2 regions of the Mesorhizobium sp. RSR565B genome follow, and region 2 is predicted to be linked to the other one. Evidence: predicted binding sites of a transcription regulator. Region 2 holds the regulator's gene; the other holds the start of a gene.
The links. The regulator PhoB, encoded in region 2, activates phosphate uptake and scavenging genes when phosphate is short. The targets are predictions, from matches to a motif close to TGTCATNNANCTGTCAT.

Region 1 (9,073 bases), 2.8 Mb from region 2:
CACATGGACCATCAATCGCGATACCGCGCTTGGCCTGAACTTCATCGGCGTCACCTATTATGACGGCCAGGGTTTCATGATCAACGCCAAGAAACTGCCTGGCGTCAATTCGGCGCTGCAGCTTTCAGGTGCGGCAGTCTGCGTGCAGAGCGGCACCACCACCGAGCTCAACCTCGCCGATTACTTCAAGGCGAACAAGATGGAGTACAACCCGGTCGTCTTCGAAAAGCTGGAAGAGGTCAACGCTGCCTATGACGCCGGCCGCTGCGACGTCTACACCACCGACCAATCCGGCCTCTATGGCATCCGCCTGACGCTGAGTGCGCCGGCCGACCATGTCGTGCTGCCCGAGATCATCTCCAAAGAGCCGCTCGGCCCCGCCGTACGCCAGGGGGACGACCAGTGGTACCACATCGTCAAGTGGACCTACTTCGCCCTGTTGCAGGCAGAGGAACTGGGCATCACCCAGGCCAATGTCGAAGAGATGAAGACCTCGGATAATCCGGAGATCAAGCGCGTGCTCGGTCAGGAAGCCGAAACCAAGATCGGAACCGACCTTGGCGTGAGCAATGACTGGGTCGTCAACATCGTCAAGGCAGTCGGCAATTACGGTGAGATGTTCGAGCGCAATGTCGGCACCGGCAGCCCGCTGAAGATCGCGCGAGGCATCAATGCGCTGTGGACCAAGGGCGGCCTGCAATACGCACCGCCGATCCGCTGATCGAAATGTGATCCGGAAGGCAGATCATCTGCCTTCCGGTTTCTCTTTCCAGGGGATGAGCAATGGCGTCGCAGGAAGTTCTTCGCGAGGAGCCGAGCCGCGGTTCCTTCATCAACGATCCGAAAGTCCGCGGGTTTTTCTTCCAGGCGGTGGTTGTCATCTTGCTGGTGGCGGGCGTCTGGTGGATCGTCCACAACGTCATCGTCAACCTGCAGCGCCTGCATATTACTTCCGGTTTTGGCTTCCTGAACAACCGAGCAGGCTTTGACATTCCAGTCAGGCCCATCGCTTATGATTCCGATTCGACCTATGGCCAGGCCATTGTCGTCGGGCTTATCAACACCATTATCGTCGCCGTTGCCGGCATTATCACCGCGACCATCATTGGCTTCATTGTCGGCGTCGGCCGGTTATCGCGCAACTGGCTGGTTCGCAAGATTTGCACGGTCTATGTCGAGGTGTTCCGCAACATCCCGCCGCTGCTGGTGATCTTCTTCTGGTATTCAGGCGTGCTCGCGGTACTGCCGGCGCCTCGCGACAGTTTCAATTTGCCGTTCGGCTCTTTCCTCAACCAACGCGGTTTCTATTTTCCGCGCGCTATCTGGGGCGACGGCTCCTGGCTGATGTTTGTCGCCTTGCTTGTCGGCATCGCCATGGCTTTTTTTGTCGCGCGCACGGCACGCCAGCGGCAAATGGCAACCGGCCAGCAGTTTCCCGTATTCTGGACTTCGGCGGCGCTGATCGTCGGCCTTCCGCTCCTGGCCTATGCACTGAGCGGCTTTCCCTTGAGCTTCGACTTTCCAAAACAATCGACCTTCAACCTGACCGGAGGCTTTCAGATCGGGCCGGAGTTCCTGTCTCTCTATTTGGCGCTGTCCTGTTACACGGCCTCCTTCATCGCCGAGATCGTGCGCGCCGGCATTCTCGGCGTCAGCAAGGGTCAGACCGAAGCGGCTGGCGCCTTGGGGCTGCGGCCGGGATCTATCCTGCGGCTTGTCGTCGTTCCCCAAGCCATGCGGATCGTCATCCCGCCGCTGACCAGCCAGTATCTCAACCTGACAAAGAACTCGTCGCTGGCCATTGCCATCGGTTACCCCGACCTGACGGCGATCGCCGGCACAGTGCTGAATCAGACCGGTCAAGCGGTCGAGGGTGTGCTGATCATGATGGTCGTCTATCTCATCATCAGCCTGGTGACGTCGGCGGTGATGAATGTGGTCAACGCCAGGATGGCGCTGGTGGAGAGGTAAGACCATGCAGGAACATGATACCTCCTGGGTGCGGACCGAAATGGCACTCGCTCAACAAGCCCCGGCCGGCGTGCGGGGGCCTTTGGCCTGGGTTCGCAAGAACCTGATCGGTTCGGTGGGCGACGTCATCCTGACTGTAGTGGCTATTGCGCTGGTGGTGATGATCGTGCCGCCCGTCGTCAACTGGGCCTTCATCAACGCCCAGTGGACGGGGCCGGACCGGACTGTATGCGCCACGGTGGCGCAAGGCGGCATCCAGCCGGACGGCTGGTCAGGCGCCTGCTGGGCCTTCGTCAACGCGAAGTTCGGCCAGTTGATGCTTGGCCGCTATCCCCTGGAAGAGCGCTGGCGGCCGATCCTGGTCGCCGTCCTGTTCGTGGCGCTGCTGGTGCCGTTGCTGATGCCACGCGTGCCGCGGAAGGGGTTGAACGCCATTCTTCTATTCCTGGCACTGCCGATCATCGCGTTCGTGCTCCTGGTCGGCGGCATCTTCGGCCTGCCGCATGTGGAGACCCAGCTATGGGGCGGGCTGCTGGTGACGCTGAGTCTGTCCTTTGTCGGCATTGCCGTGTCGCTGCCGATGGGCATCGTGCTGGCGCTCGGCCGGCGCTCCAAGATGCCGATCGTCAAGACACTGTGCGTGGTCTTCATCGAGTTCGTTCGCGGCATCCCGCTGATCACCGTTCTGTTCTTTGCCAGCGTCATGCTGCCGCTGTTTCTGCCCGCCGGGGTTTCGTTCGACAAATATCTCAGGGCGCTGATCGGCGTCTCGCTGTTTGCCGCCGCCTATATGGCCGAAGTGGTGCGCGGCGGCCTGCAGGCGATCCCCAAGGGCCAGTATGAGGGTGCGGATTCGCTTGGCCTGGGCTACTGGCAGAAGATGGTGCTGATCGTGCTGCCGCAGGCACTGAAGCTGGTCATCCCCGGCATCGTCAATACCTTCATCGGTATGTTCAAGGACACAAGCCTCGTCATCATCATCTCGATGTTTGACCTGCTTGGCGTCGTCAAGCAGAACTTCTCGGACGCCAATTGGGCGACGCCACAGACCGCGAGATCCGGTCTCATCTTTGCAGCCTTCGTCTTCTGGCTGTTCTGCTTCGGCATGTCGCGCTATTCGATGTACACGGAACGCCGGCTCGACACCGGCCACAAACGTTGATGCATGTCGCCCAAAAGTGTTTAGCGGTTTTGGGACAACGACATGCATCATAGCTAAAAGACAGAACAAAAAGGGGAACCTGCCATGGTCATAGAAAACGCGGTCAGCGCCGAAGAGATCAAGGTCGATGCCAAGAAGATGCACATCTCGACCACCGATGTCGCAATCGACATCATCGGCATGCACAAATGGTATGGCGAGTTCCATGTCCTGAAGGACATCAACCTCAAGGTGATGCGCGGCGAGCGCATTGTCATCTGCGGTCCTTCGGGCTCGGGCAAATCGACCATGATCCGCTGCATCAACCGGCTGGAAGAGCACCAGAAGGGCAAGATCATCGTCGACGGCAAGGAACTCACCAACGATCTCAAGAAGATCGACGAGGTGCGCCGCGAGGTCGGCATGGTGTTCCAGCACTTCAACCTGTTCCCGCATCTGACCATCCTGGAGAACTGCACATTGGCACCGATCTGGGTGCGCAAGACGCCGAAGAAGCAGGCCGAGGAAATCGCGATGCACTTCCTCAAGCGCGTCAAGATCCCCGAACAGGCCAACAAATATCCGGGCCAGCTGTCGGGCGGCCAGCAGCAGCGCGTGGCGATCGCGCGTTCGCTGTGCATGAATCCGCGCATCATGCTGTTCGATGAGCCGACCTCGGCGCTCGATCCAGAAATGATCAAGGAAGTGCTGGAGACGATGGTGGGCCTGGCCGAGGAAGGCATGACCATGCTGTGCGTCACCCACGAAATGGGCTTTGCCCGCAAAGTCGCCAACCGGGTGATCTTCATGGATCAGGGCCAGATCGTCGAACAGAACACGCCGGCCGAGTTCTTCGACCATCCGCGCCACGAGCGCACGAAGCTGTTTCTGTCGCAGATCCTGCACTGAGCATTTTCATGCGAACCAAAAGAGCCCGGCCGCAATGCGGCCGGGCTCTTTTGCTATCTGGGGTCGATCTTCTCCATTGAAACACAAAGCCGCCGCCGCATGAGAAAAGCCCTGCGTTTCGTGGCCATGCTGATTATCGTGGTCGCGCTCGCTGCCACGCTCGGCACGCTGGTGCCGCGTCCGCTGTGGCCGGCGTCAGCAGCGGGTGAGGGCACGCGCCATATTCTGGTGCTGGAGAATCCGATCCACACCGACATCGCCATTCCCGTCGATGACGAGGTGCGCCGGCGCTTCCATTTCCTGGTCGCTGCCGGCATCCCTGTCGACGCCCCGGAAGTGCGCTACATCGTCTTTGGCTGGGGCGGCCGGGCCTTCTATCTGGAGACGCCGAGCTGGTCGCAGCTGAAAGCAGTGCCCGTCCTCAAGGCGCTGACACTGGACGCCTCGGTCATGCATGTCGATATCGCCGGGGCCATCGCCGAGCCGCACCCTGCTGTCACCGGTTTTGACATCGATGAGGAACGTTTTGCAGCGCTGCTCGACTATATCGACGCGAGTTTCCAGCAAGGGCCGCATGGTCCGGTCGTCATCGAGAACGCCGCCTATTCCAGCTTCGACCGCTTCTTCGAGGCGAACGGCCATTTCAACGCGCTTGTCGGCTGTAACACCTGGACAGCCGCCGGCCTGCGCACCGCCGGCCTGCGCACCGGCTGGTGGAACCCGCTGCCGGCCTCGCTGGGATTTTCAATGCGGTTTTATAACTAGCAGTCCTTCATCGCACCGCGACAGTGTTGGATCTTTTGAAGTCAGCGGGACAGCACTCCCCTCTGGCCTGCCGGCCATCTCCCCCGCAAGAGGGAGATCAGCCGTTTTGCCCGCGCTCCTGCTGCAACGCCGGCGATTTTGGCGAAGGCGACGGCGACATCCAATCTCCCCCCTTGAGTGGGAGATGTCCGGCAGGACAGAGGGGAGTGGGAAGGATCGCTACGTCGACGATCTAGACTGCCGAGTGTCCGCTCGCCATCCATAGAGCCAGTCGAGGTCGGCGGCGAGCTTGTCGGGCGAGCGCATGGCCAGGAACAGATTGCGGGCGATCGCCACCGGGCCGGCAGCATGCCAGGCGAGGCGGTTTACGGCCCCACGACGCGCGGCCTTGGCGACACGCGGCCGCCGAAGATTTTCCCAGATTTGAAAACTTCTGGGCAGATCGCCAGGGAAATCGGCGATAGCGTCGGCAAGCGTGATGGCATCTTCGATCGCCATTGCCGCGCCCTGTGCGGCAAACGGCGTCATCGCATGCGCAGCGTCGCCGATCAGCGCGATGCCCCGCGGGCTCGTCCACCGCTGTTGTTCGACGGTGTGGATCGGAAAGGCCGTCCATGGGCCGGCCAGTGCCACAAGCTTCGTCAGGCCCGGCGCGGTGCCGCGCAGGGCAGCCGTGAGGATCGCGGGATCGGCATGGCCCGACCAACCTTCGGCCATGCGCTCACCCTTGGTGAAGGCGGCGAGATTGAAGGCCCGGCCTTTGCTGACGGGGTAGGCGACCATGTGGAAGCCAGGATGCAGGAACGTGGTGACGCAGTCGGCGGCGCCGATCGCGACAAAGCCTTCTCCGGCCGCACCGTCGGCCGCGATCGTGACTCGCCAGGCGAGTTCGCCCGAAAAACGGCTTTTGACGAAGTCCTCGCCTGCGAGTTGCGCCCGGACCGCCGACCAGACGCCGTCGGCGCCGACCAGCAGTTTGCCGCGTGCCTCGATCTCGCGGCCGTCCACTTCGGCGGTCACGGCGACATATTGCGCGTCTTTGACGATGCCGGTCACGCGGGCGCCGGTGATGAGCTCAATCTGCGACCGTTCAGCCATTTGCCCCAGCAGCGCTGCCTGCAGATCTGCGCGATGGGCGACAAGATAGGGCGACTGCCAGCGCGCTTCGGCGGCGTGCCCGAGCGGTACCCGCGCCAGTTCGCGCAGCGTCCCGGCGTCCTTGAGCACGACCGCTTCCGGCCGCAACGCTGCGGGCAGCAGTCGGTCGAGCACGCCGAGTTTTCCAAGAATGCGTGTTGCGTTGGGCGAAAGCTGGATGCCGGCGCCGGCCGCTTCTAGGTGCTGTGCCTGTTCGATCAGCTTTACCGGATAACCCCGTCCGGCGAAGGCAAGGGCAGCGGTCAGCCCGGCGATGCCGGCCCCGGCGATTATGACCTGCCGGGACCTGATGTCTTCCATCGGGCTTGTCGCGGAAGGATCAGGCGGCCTGGTCGATATAAAGGCAACCAGCCGGCAGCGTTTCCGTCGCCCTCAGCTTCGCCGAATAGCGGTAGAGCGTCGAGCAGTAGGGACAGACCTTTTCATTGTCGTCGCCCATGTCGAGGAACACGTGTGGATGGTCGAAGGGCGGGTTGGCGCCGGTGCACATGAATTCCTTGACGCCGATGTCGATTGCCGGATGGCCCGCATCGTTCTGGAAGTGGGGAATGGAACCGCCTGCCATCGTCGTCTCCTTGATCTCGTCGAAAAGCATCTGGAACATAACAGGCCTGTTTGCAAGATCGATGAAATGAAACTGTCGCAAAAGCCTGTCAGAGGATACGGTGAGCCGGTTAAGTGCATGTCCCTGAAATCGGAACGGTTTTCGCCGAAGGGCCATGCGTCACAAAAGCGTGTTAGAGGCATGGCACGTCCAGCGGCGCTCCAAGGGACGGTTGGCGGGGAAGAGCAGGAACCATGAACGAACTGAAGCCGGTGCAGAGCGAATTCATCAATGTCGAGGTGGCGAGCCCCGAGGGCGGCAACCCCGATCGGTTCGTCAACCGTGAGTTCTCCTGGCTGCAGTTCAACCGGCGTGTGCTCGAGGAATCACAGAACGAGCACCATCCGCTGCTCGAACGCGTCCGTTTCCTGTCGATTTCGGCCGCCAATCTCGATGAATTCTTCATGGTCCGCGTCGCCGGCCTTGCGGGCCAGGTGCGCGAAGGCATTGCGCTCAAGAGCCCCGACGGCCGCACGCCGGAGCAGCAGCTGGAACAATTACTGCGCGAGGTCGAGCGGCTGCAGGAGGACCAGCAGAATAGCCTTTCGGCGCTGATGTTGCTGCTCAACAAGGAAGGCATTGAGAGCATCACCCGCGATGCACTGACCAAGGATGAAAAAGTCTGGCTGGAAGACCATTTCCAGGACCAGGTTTTCCCGGTGCTGACTCCACTGTCGATCGACCCGGCGCATCCGTTTCCGTTCATTCCCAATCTCGGCTTCTCGATGGCGCTGCAATTGCGCCATCGCAAGAATGGCGAGGAGATGAGCGCGCTTCTGCGCCTGCCGGTGGCGCTGAAGCGCTTCATCCGTCTGCCCGACCGCAAGCAGCACGTTCGCTTCATTCCACTGGAGGAGGCTGTCGGCCTCTATATCGGCAAGCTGTTCCCCGGCTATGAGGTCAAGGGTTCAGGCACCTTCCGCATCATCCGGGACAGCGATATAGAGGTCGAGGAAGAGTCGGAAGATCTCGTGCGCCTGTTCGAGACGGCGCTGAAGCGCCGCCGCCGCGGTTCGGTCATCCGCATCGAATTCGACAAGTCGATGCCCGGCGAATTGCGCGAGTTCGTCGCCGGCGAGCTTGGCGTCTCTTCGAGTCGCATCAGCGTTCTGACCGGCCCGCTGGCGCTCAGCCAGATTTCCGAGATCGTCGCCGTGCCGCGCGACGACCTGAAGTTCACCCCCTACAATCCACGCTTTCCCGAGCGCATCCGCGAGCATGGCGGCGACTGTTTCGCGGCCATCCGCGAGAAGGACATCGTCGTCCACCACCCCTATGAATCCTTCGACGTGGTGGTCCAATTCCTGCGCCAGGCGATGGCCGACCCTGAGGTGGTGGCGATCAAGCAGACGCTCTACCGCACCTCCAACGACAGCCCGATCGTGCGCGCCTTGGTCGACGCGGCCGAGGCAGGCAAGTCGGTGACCGCCCTGGTCGAGCTCAAGGCGCGCTTCGACGAGGAAGCCAACATCCGCTGGGCGCGCGACCTCGAACGCGCCGGCGTCCAGGTCGTGTTCGGCTTCCTCGAACTCAAAACCCATGCGAAAATGTCGCTGGTGGTGCGGCGCGAGGACGGCAAGCTGCGTAACTATGTGCATCTCGGCACCGGCAACTACCATCCGGTGACAGCGCGCATTTACACCGACCTGTCCTTCTTCACCACCGATCCGACGATCGCGCGCGATGTCGCCCAGCTGTTCAACTTCATCACCGGCTATGCCGAGCCGACCGATGAGATGCGGATCGCCATCTCGCCGTTTACGCTGCGCAGCCGTATCCTCAAGCACATTGCCGACGAGGTCGCCTACGCGCTGGCTGGCCGTCCGGCGCGCATCTGGATGAAGATGAACGCGCTCGTCGATCCCAACATCATCGACGCGCTCTATGACGCCAGCCGTGCCGGCGTCGAGATCGATCTCGTCGTGCGCGGCATCTGCTGCCTGCGGCCGCAGGTGCCCGGCCTGTCGGAAAACATCAGGGTCAAGTCGATCGTCGGCCGCTTCCTCGAACACAGCCGCATCTACTGCTTCGGCAACGGCCATGGCCTGCCGTCGGACGAGGCGATCGTCTACATCGCCTCGGCCGACTTGATGCCACGTAATCTCGACCGCCGCGTCGAGACCATGGTGCCGATCACCAATCCAACGGTGCATGAACAGATCCTTGGCCAGATCATGCTGGGCAACATCATGGACAACCAGCAAAGTTTCGACGTATTGGCTGACGGAACCTCCCGGCGCGTCGTGCTGGAGGAGGGTGAGGAACCGTTCAACGCGCAGGAATATTTCATGACCAATCCGAGCCTGTCGGGACGGGGTGACGCGCTGAAGTCGCATGCGCCCAAGCGCATCGCGCAGTTCAAGCGTCGCAAGAAGAACACCGGCTGATGATTTCAACGTCCCAAGGCCGGCTGCAGGATCGCCGGCCGCTGTCCATCATCGACATCGGCTCGAACTCGATCCGCCTTGTCGTCTATGAAGGGCTGGCGCGCTCGCCGACCTTGCTGTTTAACGAAAAGATGCTGG
Region 2 (9,073 bases):
TCCGATCGCCACCGCCCGTGTCGAGGAGCTGATCGACGAACTGCGCCAGAACTACACGATCGTCATCGTCACCCACTCGATGCAGCAGGCGGCGCGCGTGTCGCAGCGCACGGCGATGTTCCATCTCGGCTATCTCGTCGAGGAGGGCGCCACCGACAAGATGTTCACCAACCCCGACGACAAGCGCACCCAGGACTACATTACCGGCCGCTTCGGCTGAGCCGTCCGGCGGGTGAATTTTCAGGCACGAGGACCAAGATCATGGGTGAACATACCGTCGCCTCCTTCGATGAAGAGCTCGGGCAGATCAGCAAGCTGATCCGCGACATGGGCGATCTGGCAGGCTCGATGGTCAGCGGCTCGACCAGGGCGCTGCTCAATTCGGACAATGCGCTGGCACAGCGTGTCGTTTCCGACGACGCCATCATGGATGCGCGCCAGCGCGAACTGGACGACCGCGCCATCACGCTGATCGCCAAGCGCCAGCCGATGGCCAACGATCTGCGCGCCGTGGTCGGCTCGATCCGCATGGCCGGCGACCTCGAGCGCATCGGCGATCTCGCCAAGAACATCGCCAAACGCGTCGGCACCGTGGGCTTGAGCGTCACGCCGCGCGACCTCTCGCACTCCATCGATGCCATGGCGCAGCTGGTGCTGATCCAGGTGCAAGGCGTCGTCGAGGAATATGCCGCCACCGATGCGGCAGCTCTTGCAAAACTCAGGAATGACGACGAGCGCATCGACGTCAAATACACGTCCGTGTTTCGTGAGCTCTTGACCTACATGATGGAAGACCCTCGCAACATCACCGCCTGCACGCATCTCTTGTTCTGCGCCAAGAATCTTGAGCGCATCGGCGATCATGTCACCAACATCGCCGAAAATGCGTATTATGTGCTGACCGGCCAGCAATTGCCCGCCAATCGTCCGAAGCAGGACGAGACGGCGATGGCCACGCCGGCCTGATGAGGGTGAACTGCCTATGATCGCGCCACGCATCATGGTCGTGGAGGACGAGGAGCCGCTAGGCGTGCTCCTCCGCTACAACCTCGAATCCGAAGGCTATCACGTCGAGGTGGTGACACGCGGCGACGAGGCCGAGATCCGCCTGCAGGAAAACGTGCCCGATCTCCTGGTGCTCGACTGGATGGTGCCCGCTGTTTCCGGCATCGAGCTCTGCCGGCGGCTTAGAGTGCGGCCCGAAACCGAGCGGCTGCCGATCATCATGCTGACCGCGCGCGGTGAGGAAAGCGATCGCGTGCGCGGCCTGTCCACCGGTGCCGACGACTATCTGGTCAAGCCATTCTCGACGCCGGAGTTCATGGCGCGCGTGAAGGCGCTGCTGCGCCGGGCCAAGCCGGAAGTGCTGTCCAGCGTGCTCAAGGTCGGCGACATCGTGCTCGACCGCGAGTCGCACCGTGTCTACCGCAAGAAGAGCGAGATCAGGCTCGGACCGACCGAGTTCCGGCTGCTCGAATTCATGATGCGCCATCCCGGCCGCGTGTTCTCGCGCAGCCAGCTGCTCGACAATGTCTGGGGCGAGACGATCTACATCGACGAGCGAACCGTCGACGTCCATGTCGGGCGCTTACGCAAAGCGGTCAACAACGGCCGCATGCCGGATGTCATCCGTACCATTCGCGGCGCCGGCTACGCGATCAGGGAAGACTAGGATGCTGCGCGTCGCGCCGTTGCCGGCCATTCAGGCGACATGCTTGCCGGATTTGGCCTGAATGCCCGGCGCGAAAATCTCCTGATCGACGAAGCCGAGCGCGCGCATGGCACAGCCTTCGCGGATCAGCGGCAGCTCGTTGGGCTCGGTGTCGAAGGAGATCGATTTCGAGTGCTGGCCGCCGGCGGTCTGGGCGATCGCTTCGCGCAATGCCGGCTCGATCAGGTCGAAGGCGGCGGCGCTGACGCCAACCATGGCGACAGGCGCCGGGTCGATCAGCGCAAACAGGCTGCCGAGGCCGAAGCCGAGCGCCTCACCGGCCTTGCGATAGGCTTCGCGCTCCGGGCCATCGGTTTCGCGGGCGCGCGCGGCGAGTGCGCGCATATCAGCGTCGCCGATATCGACCGGCTCGGCATCTTCGCTCATCATTTTGGCGCTGCGCCAGATGGCGTAGTTTCCGGCATAGGCCTCGACGCAGCCGCGCCGCCCGCAGCGGCAGAGCGCGCCGCCCGGACGGTGGATCATGTGGCCGAACTCGCCGCCGGAGGAATGGGTGCCGGTGAACAGTTCGCCTTTCAGCACCAGCCCCATGCCGATGCCGTGCGACAAGAGGATCGCGATGAAATTGTCGCGGTAGCGCTCGGGCTGGCGCCATTGCAGGGCCACCGCCATCATATTGCAGTCGTTCTCCATGGTGGCAGGAATGCCGAATTCCGCTTCCAACATGTCGGCGAAGGCAATGTCGGTCAGTGGCGTGATTGGCGACCACAGCATGGCCCGCGCCTGCGAATCGGTGATGCCCTGGATGCCCATGGCAATGCGGGCGATGCTCTGGACATCGAGGTCCGGGTCCGCGAGACGCCGCCCGACGATTGCTACGCATTCGCCGATCAGCTCGTCGCGCGGCATGGTCAGCGTGTCGAGCCGGCGCTGTTCTTCCGCGACCACCTGGCCGGCATAGTCGATGACGGTGACGGAGAGGAAGTTCAGCGACAGCACCACGGTCATGACCGCCGCCGCTTCCGGGTTGAGGCCAAGGCCGACCTGCGGCCGGCCGCGTTTCAGCGAGCCGGTCTCGCCAGGCTTGCCTTCAATCAGGATGCCTTCTTGAATTAGATCAGACGAGATTGCCGATATCGTCGAATGGCTGAGGCCGGTGGTCGCCGCAATCTCGGTCCGCGACGGCTGGCCGGCCCGGCGCACGGCCGAAATCACCATCGCACGGTTGCGACGGCGCAGATCGTCGTGGCGGATCCCAACCGACATTTGTTTTCCTCCCGGCCTCCTCGCGCCTCATGATAGTGAAGGCGTTCGACGGCACCAGCCAAATATTGGCAGACGCCGGCAGCCCTGTCATTGTTTATTGCGGAGCTCGAAAAAATTCGGCAACGCCATCAGAATCCATCATAATCGATGTTGACAGTGCCTTATCATTGAACCAGTATTTTTTCGAGGCTCGAAAAAATGGAGCCTCTTTGTGCAGGCCTTCGGGCCGGTTTTGTCGCGCCGTGGGCGGCGCAGGGAGGGTTATAATGAACAGATTTGCAGCCGCCATGCTGGCGGGTGTCGCCATGTCGCTGGCGCTGATGTCGGTCGCGCAGGCGAAGGACAAGGTCATCGGCGTGTCGTGGTCGAACTTCCAGGAAGAGCGCTGGAAGACCGACGAGGCGGCGATGAAAACGGCGATCGAAGCCGCCGGCGACAAGTACATTTCGGCCGACGCGCAGTCCAATCCCGGCAAGCAGCTGACCGACGTCGAAAGCCTGATCTCGCAGGGCGCCAACTCGCTGATCATCCTGGCGCAGGACGCCTCGGCCATCGGCCCGGCGGTGCAGAAGGCGCTGGACGAAGGCATTCCGGTCGTCGGCTATGATCGCCTGATCGAGAACAAGGACGTCTTCTACCTGACCTTCGACAACAAGGAAGTCGGCCGCATGCAGGCCCGCGAAGTGTTCAAGGCGAAGCCCGAAGGCAACTATGTCTTCATCAAGGGCTCGGGCTCGGATCCGAATGCCGATTTCCTGTTCTCGGGCTCGATGGAAGTGCTCAAGGAAGCCATCGACTCGGGCAAGATCAAGAATGTCGGCGAGGCCTATACCGATGGCTGGCTGCCGGCCAACGCCCAGAAGAACATGGAACAGTTCCTGACCGCCAATGACAACAAGGTCGATGCCGTGGTTGCGGCCAATGACGGCACCGCCGGCGGCGTTGTCGCCGCGCTGACGGCGCAGGGCCTTGCCGGAACGGTTCCGGTCTCGGGCCAGGACGGCGACCATGCCGCCCTGAACCGCATCGCGCTCGGCACGCAGACGGTGTCGGTGTGGAAAGACGCGCGCGAACTCGGCAAGAACGCCGCCGAGATCGCCTCGCAGCTTGCCGATGGCAAGAAGACGGGCGACATTGCCGGCGCCAAGGACTTCACCACGCCTGGCGGCAACACCGTCAAGTCGCTGTTCCTGACCCCCGTCGCGATCACCAAGGACAACCTCAACGTCGTCATCGACGCCGGCTGGATCAAGAAGGACGAAGTCTGCACAGGCGTCGCCGCCGGCAGCGTCGCGGCTTGCAACTGATCTCGACGACTTGAAGAAATGAGGCGCCGCGGCTGTCAAGCCGCGGCGTTTTCTCTACGAGAATTGTGTGTTTCCGCCATCGGCGGCAAACTTCTAGGCTGTGGTCCGGCATCCGCGCCAGACGGCAAGCCGCTGGAGGACATCATGACCGACACGACCTCAAATCCGCAGGCCGATACGGCACGAGCGTCTGAACTCGGCGCGGTCGCCCGGTTCCTGAAAGCGACCGAGCTCGACACGCGCATGCTCGGCATGGTCGGCGCGCTGCTGGTCATCTGGGTCGGCATACATATCCTGTCGGGTGGGCTTTTCCTGACGCCGCGCAATCTTTGGAACCTGTCGGTGCAGACGTCCTCGGTCGCGATCATGGCGACCGGCATGGTACTGGTCATCGTCATGCGCAACATCGACCTTTCGGTGGGCTCCGTCGAAGGCGTGATCGGCATGATCATGGGCGTGGCACAGGCCGAATTCCTGATTCGCGTCATCGGCTTCCAGCTTGGAAACCCCTGGCTCTGGGTCGTCGCGCTTGCCGCCGGCGTGGTGCTTGGTCTGCTGATCGGCGCGTTCCAGGGCTTCATCATCGCCTATATGCAGGTTCCGGCCTTCATCGTGACGCTTGGTGGCCTGCTGGTCTGGCGTGGCATGGCATGGCTCATCACCAGCGGGCGCACGGTCGCGCCACTCGACGCCACCTTCCAGCTGATGGGCGGCGGACCACGCGGCTCGATTGGCGCCGCTGCCAGCTGGATCGTCGGCATCGTCGCCTGCGCGGCGGTCGCCTTCGCGCTGCTCAACGGTCGCTCACAGCGCAAGCGCTTCAGCTTTCCACTGCGCCCCGTCTGGGCCGAGACCTTGCTTGGCGTGGTCACTTGCGCGGCCATCCTCGGCGCCGTGTGGATCGCCAATTCCTATCCATGGCCGATCGGCATCGTGCGCCAGTACGCACAGCAGAACGGCATCACCGTTCCCGAAGGCGGGCTGTTCATCGCGCATGGCATCGCCATACCGGTGCTAATGGCGGTGATTGTCGGCATCATCATGACGTTCATCACCAAGCGCACGCGTTTCGGCCGCTATGTCTTCGCCATCGGGGGCAATCCGGAGGCAGCGGAACTCGCCGGCATCAACACGCGCTGGGTGACCATGAAGGTGTTCATGATCATGGGTGTGCTGGCTGCAATCAGCGCGGCGATCTCGTCGGCCCGTCTCAATGCGTCAACCAATGCGCTGGGCACACTGGACGAGCTTTTGGTGATCGCGGCCGCTGTCATCGGCGGCACGTCGCTCGCGGGCGGCGCCGGAACGGTGATGGGCGCCATGCTCGGCGCGCTACTGATGCAGTCGCTGCAATCCGGCATGGTGCTGCTCGGCATCGACTCGCCGCTGCAGAGCATTGTCGTTGGCGCTGTCCTGGTCATCGCCGTCTGGCTCGACACCGTCTACCGCAAGCGCGTCTAGGGAGGAACGATTATGGAAAAAACTGCTCCCACCGGTACGCCACTGATCGACGTGCGCAACATCTCGATCGCGTTCGGTGGCATTCGCGCCGTCGACGATGCGTCCATCGATCTTTTCCCGGGCGAAGTGGTGGCGCTGCTTGGCCACAACGGCGCCGGTAAGTCGACGCTGATCAAGATCCTGTCGGGCGCCTACAAGCGCGATGCCGGCCAGATCTTGGTCAACGGCCAGGAGGCCTCGATCTCCAATCCGCGCGACGCCAAGAAATACGGCATCGAAACGATCTACCAGACGCTTGCGCTGGCCGACAATGTCGACGCTGCCGCCAACCTCTTCCTCGGCCGCGAACTGATGACCGCGTGGGGGACACTCGACGATGTCGCCATGGAGGCCGAGGCGCGCAAGGTGATGGGCCGGCTCAATCCGCGCTTCCAGCGCTTCAAGGAGCCCGTGATCAAGCTATCGGGCGGCCAGCGCCAGTCGGTGGCGATCGCACGCGCCATCCTGTTCAACGCCCGCATCCTGATCATGGACGAACCGACGGCCGCGCTTGGGCCGCAGGAGACGGCGCAGGTCGGCGAACTGGTAAAGCAGCTCAAGGCCGACGGCATCGGCATTTTCCTGATCAGCCACGACATTCACGACGTGTTCGAGCTTGCCGACCGGGTCTGCGTAATGAAGAACGGCCAGGTCGTCGGCACCGCGCTCACCACCGATGTGACGCAGGACGAAGTGCTCGGCATGATCATCCTGGGAAAGTGCCCGCCCGGCGCCATTCCCGGTCCGGGTGCGCTGAAGATCGCGGCCTGAGACCACGCTATCGTCAGCTGTCATGTTCACTGATGCTCGAGATCGATAAGCCGGCTAAATATGCATGATATGCCAGCTGTCATTATGGCTTGGCCGCGCCATTGTCTTGCCGCGGCGACTTGCCCATAAAGGTCCCGAACCGTCCATGGGCCTGCGTTGAAGAAGTTTTTCCCGATCCTTGCCTTCATTGCCGTTGCACTGATCAGCCTGACGATGGCGGGCTTCGCCTATTTCGCGACCCAGGAAGCGGCGCGCATCAAGTTCGAGGCGACGGCCGACGACGCGCTCAACCGCATCGAAAGCCGTATCGATCTGCATCTGTCACTGCTGCGCTCGACGCAGGCGCTGTTCGACGCCCGCAATGGCGAGATTTCAGGTAGCGAATTCAAGGCCTTCTTCAGCGCCCTCGATGTCGATAACAATTTCGCCGGCCTGCGCGGCATCGGCTATCTCAGGCTGGCCAAGACCGGTGACGAAGCGGCGGTCGAGCGCGACATGTTGCGCGACCGCGGCGCCGCCCACACGGTCTATCCGGACACGACACAGCCATGGCGCACGCCCGTCGTGCTGTTCGAGCCGCTCGACCCTGCCAACGAATCCACCATCGGCTACGACATGTTCACCGAGCCGGTGCGGCGCGAGGCGATCGAAAAAGCGATGGCCGATGACGCACAGCACGCAAGCGGTCTGGTCCAGCTCGGCCAGGACACTGGCGCGGCGCAGACCTTTACCGGTTTCCTGGTCTTCGTCAGGCTCAATGTCGAAACCGCGCCGGATGGTATCAATGCGTCCAGATCATCGACATCAGGCCTTCTCTACGCGGCCTTCCGCGCCCGCGACCTGTTCCAGACCGCGCTCAGCCGCACGCCTTTGCTGCCGGTCAACACCGCGGTCTATGACGGCACGGCCGACGCCGACAATCTTCTGTTCCAGTCGGAAACGCCGCCGGTTGCGAGCTTTGGCGACAGGCTGTTGGTGACGCGCAAGATCATCGTCGCCGGTCGGCCGTGGACGGTGCTGTTTCGGCCGACAAGTGCATTTTCGCAACCGTCCTCGCGCGCCATTCCGGTCATGCTCGGGCTGTTCGGCCTGCTTCTGGCCGGGGCCATCGCGTTGGTGGCGCGCTACCAGGAGCGCGCCTACGACGCCAAGTCGCTGCTGCATGAAACGACGGAAAAAAGCCTGCTCGAAAAGGATTTGATGCTGCAGGAGATGAAGCATCGGATCAAGAATTCGATCACGCGGGTGCTGGCGATTGCGCGCCAGACGGCAGCGCAAGCAACCGACGTGAAGGAGTTCTCAACTTCCTTCTCAGCCCGCCTCCAGGCAATGGCGGCTTCCCAGGATATGCTGACGCGTTCGCGCTGGCAGAAGGCCGATCTTGGCGACCTGCTGCGCATCGAGCTCGGCCAGGTGTTCGGCAAGGAGCTTCCGGAAGGGATATTGTCAGGGCCTCAGGTGCTGCTCGACGAGAGGACGACGCAGGCGCTTGGCCTGACCTTTCACGAACTGGCGACGAATGCGCTGAAATATGGCGAGGCCGGCAATTCCGTGGGTGCGCTCAAGGTCGACTGGTCGTTCGAGGGGCGCGGGTCCGAGCGGATGCTGGTTCTGAACTGGCGCGAGGCCGGGCAGAAGGAACTCGAAGCGCCGGCGAAGACCGGCTTCGGCACCAAGCTGATCGACCTCAATGTCACGCGCGAATTGCGCGGCGCGATTGCCCGAGATTTTCGCATCGATGGGCTTACGGTGGAAATCAGGATCCCGCAGCCTGATGCAGTCAAACAAACGGAGACCGGCTGACCGGTCTCCGTCGCGATTGTCTGACGCTTTTGAAGCGGATCAGCAGCGAGCGGTGTAGAGCCGGCCGCGATTGTCGCGATACTGGCAATAGCCGTTGCGCAGGTTGCGCACCAGCAGGCCGGAACCGGCGCCAACGGCTGCGCCGATCAGCGCACCCTTGCCGCCGCCGATCAGTCCGCCGGCCAAAGCACCGACACCGGCGCCGACACCGACATCCTGCTCGGTCGTGCTGCAGCCGCTGACGGCGACCACCGTAACCATGGCAATAATCAATTTCCGCATAGAATCTCTCCTCACTTTTGTCCTCACTTTAGTAAGCTCCAGCCGCTATTTAGCACGAAACAGCAGCCTTTGCCCGCTCGATCTTATTGTTGGCTAAGAGAGTCTTTTTCGCGGCGCGTGGCGTTCGACGCGACCACGACACTGAAAATCTGCAAAGACGCGTCGAGGGTGCCGTCCGGGCGCACGTTCCAGACGATCTGGTCGTAATCATCCTCCAGCGCGGGGTCGACCGTAAGACATTTGGCAACGACGTGCTCGGCCTGACCCTGCACGTCGCCGGCAGCGAATGGACGTTCTGCCGTGCATGCTTCGGCGGTTTCGAAAACACTGACCGGCACCGGCAGTTCACGACATTCGGTCATGTTGTTCGAACAGCCAATTACCAAAAGCAAAGCGGCGATGTGTTCCACGGCGATACGTCCTCTCGCCATAAGAACGGTCCACAGCCGTCAAAGTTCCTGTGCCGAAAGGG

Region 1: ACYG9R_RS00720 (RNA degradosome polyphosphate kinase) is a predicted target of PhoB. The motif match lies at 6,572-6,588, and genes of this name have one in related genera.

The regions. Positions count from the first base shown of each region.
Region 1 covers NZ_JBTTIE010000001.1:148,872-157,944, reverse strand. Annotated here, with positions in the region: gene ACYG9R_RS00755 (amino acid ABC transporter substrate-binding protein) at 1-721, shown strand, start outside; gene ACYG9R_RS00750 (amino acid ABC transporter permease) at 784-1,971, shown strand; gene ACYG9R_RS00745 (amino acid ABC transporter permease) at 1,976-3,133, shown strand; gene ACYG9R_RS00740 (amino acid ABC transporter ATP-binding protein) at 3,218-4,021, shown strand; gene ACYG9R_RS00735 (TIGR02117 family protein) at 4,121-4,786, shown strand; gene ACYG9R_RS00730 (FAD-dependent monooxygenase) at 5,006-6,244, opposite strand; gene ACYG9R_RS00725 (zinc-finger domain-containing protein) at 6,264-6,509, opposite strand; gene ACYG9R_RS00720 (RNA degradosome polyphosphate kinase) at 6,743-8,935, shown strand; gene ppx (exopolyphosphatase) at 8,935-9,073, shown strand, end outside.
Region 2 covers NZ_JBTTIE010000001.1:2,901,641-2,910,713, forward strand. Annotated here, with positions in the region: gene pstB (phosphate ABC transporter ATP-binding protein PstB) at 1-220, shown strand, start outside; gene phoU (phosphate signaling complex protein PhoU) at 262-966, shown strand; gene phoB (phosphate regulon transcriptional regulator PhoB) at 983-1,672, shown strand; gene ACYG9R_RS14155 (ROK family protein) at 1,703-2,938, opposite strand; gene xylF (D-xylose ABC transporter substrate-binding protein) at 3,205-4,245, shown strand; gene ACYG9R_RS14165 (sugar ABC transporter permease) at 4,390-5,706, shown strand; gene ACYG9R_RS14170 (ATP-binding cassette domain-containing protein) at 5,719-6,516, shown strand; gene ACYG9R_RS14175 (CHASE domain-containing protein) at 6,673-8,319, shown strand; gene ACYG9R_RS14180 (YMGG-like glycine zipper-containing protein) at 8,359-8,601, opposite strand; gene ACYG9R_RS14185 (hypothetical protein) at 8,685-9,011, opposite strand.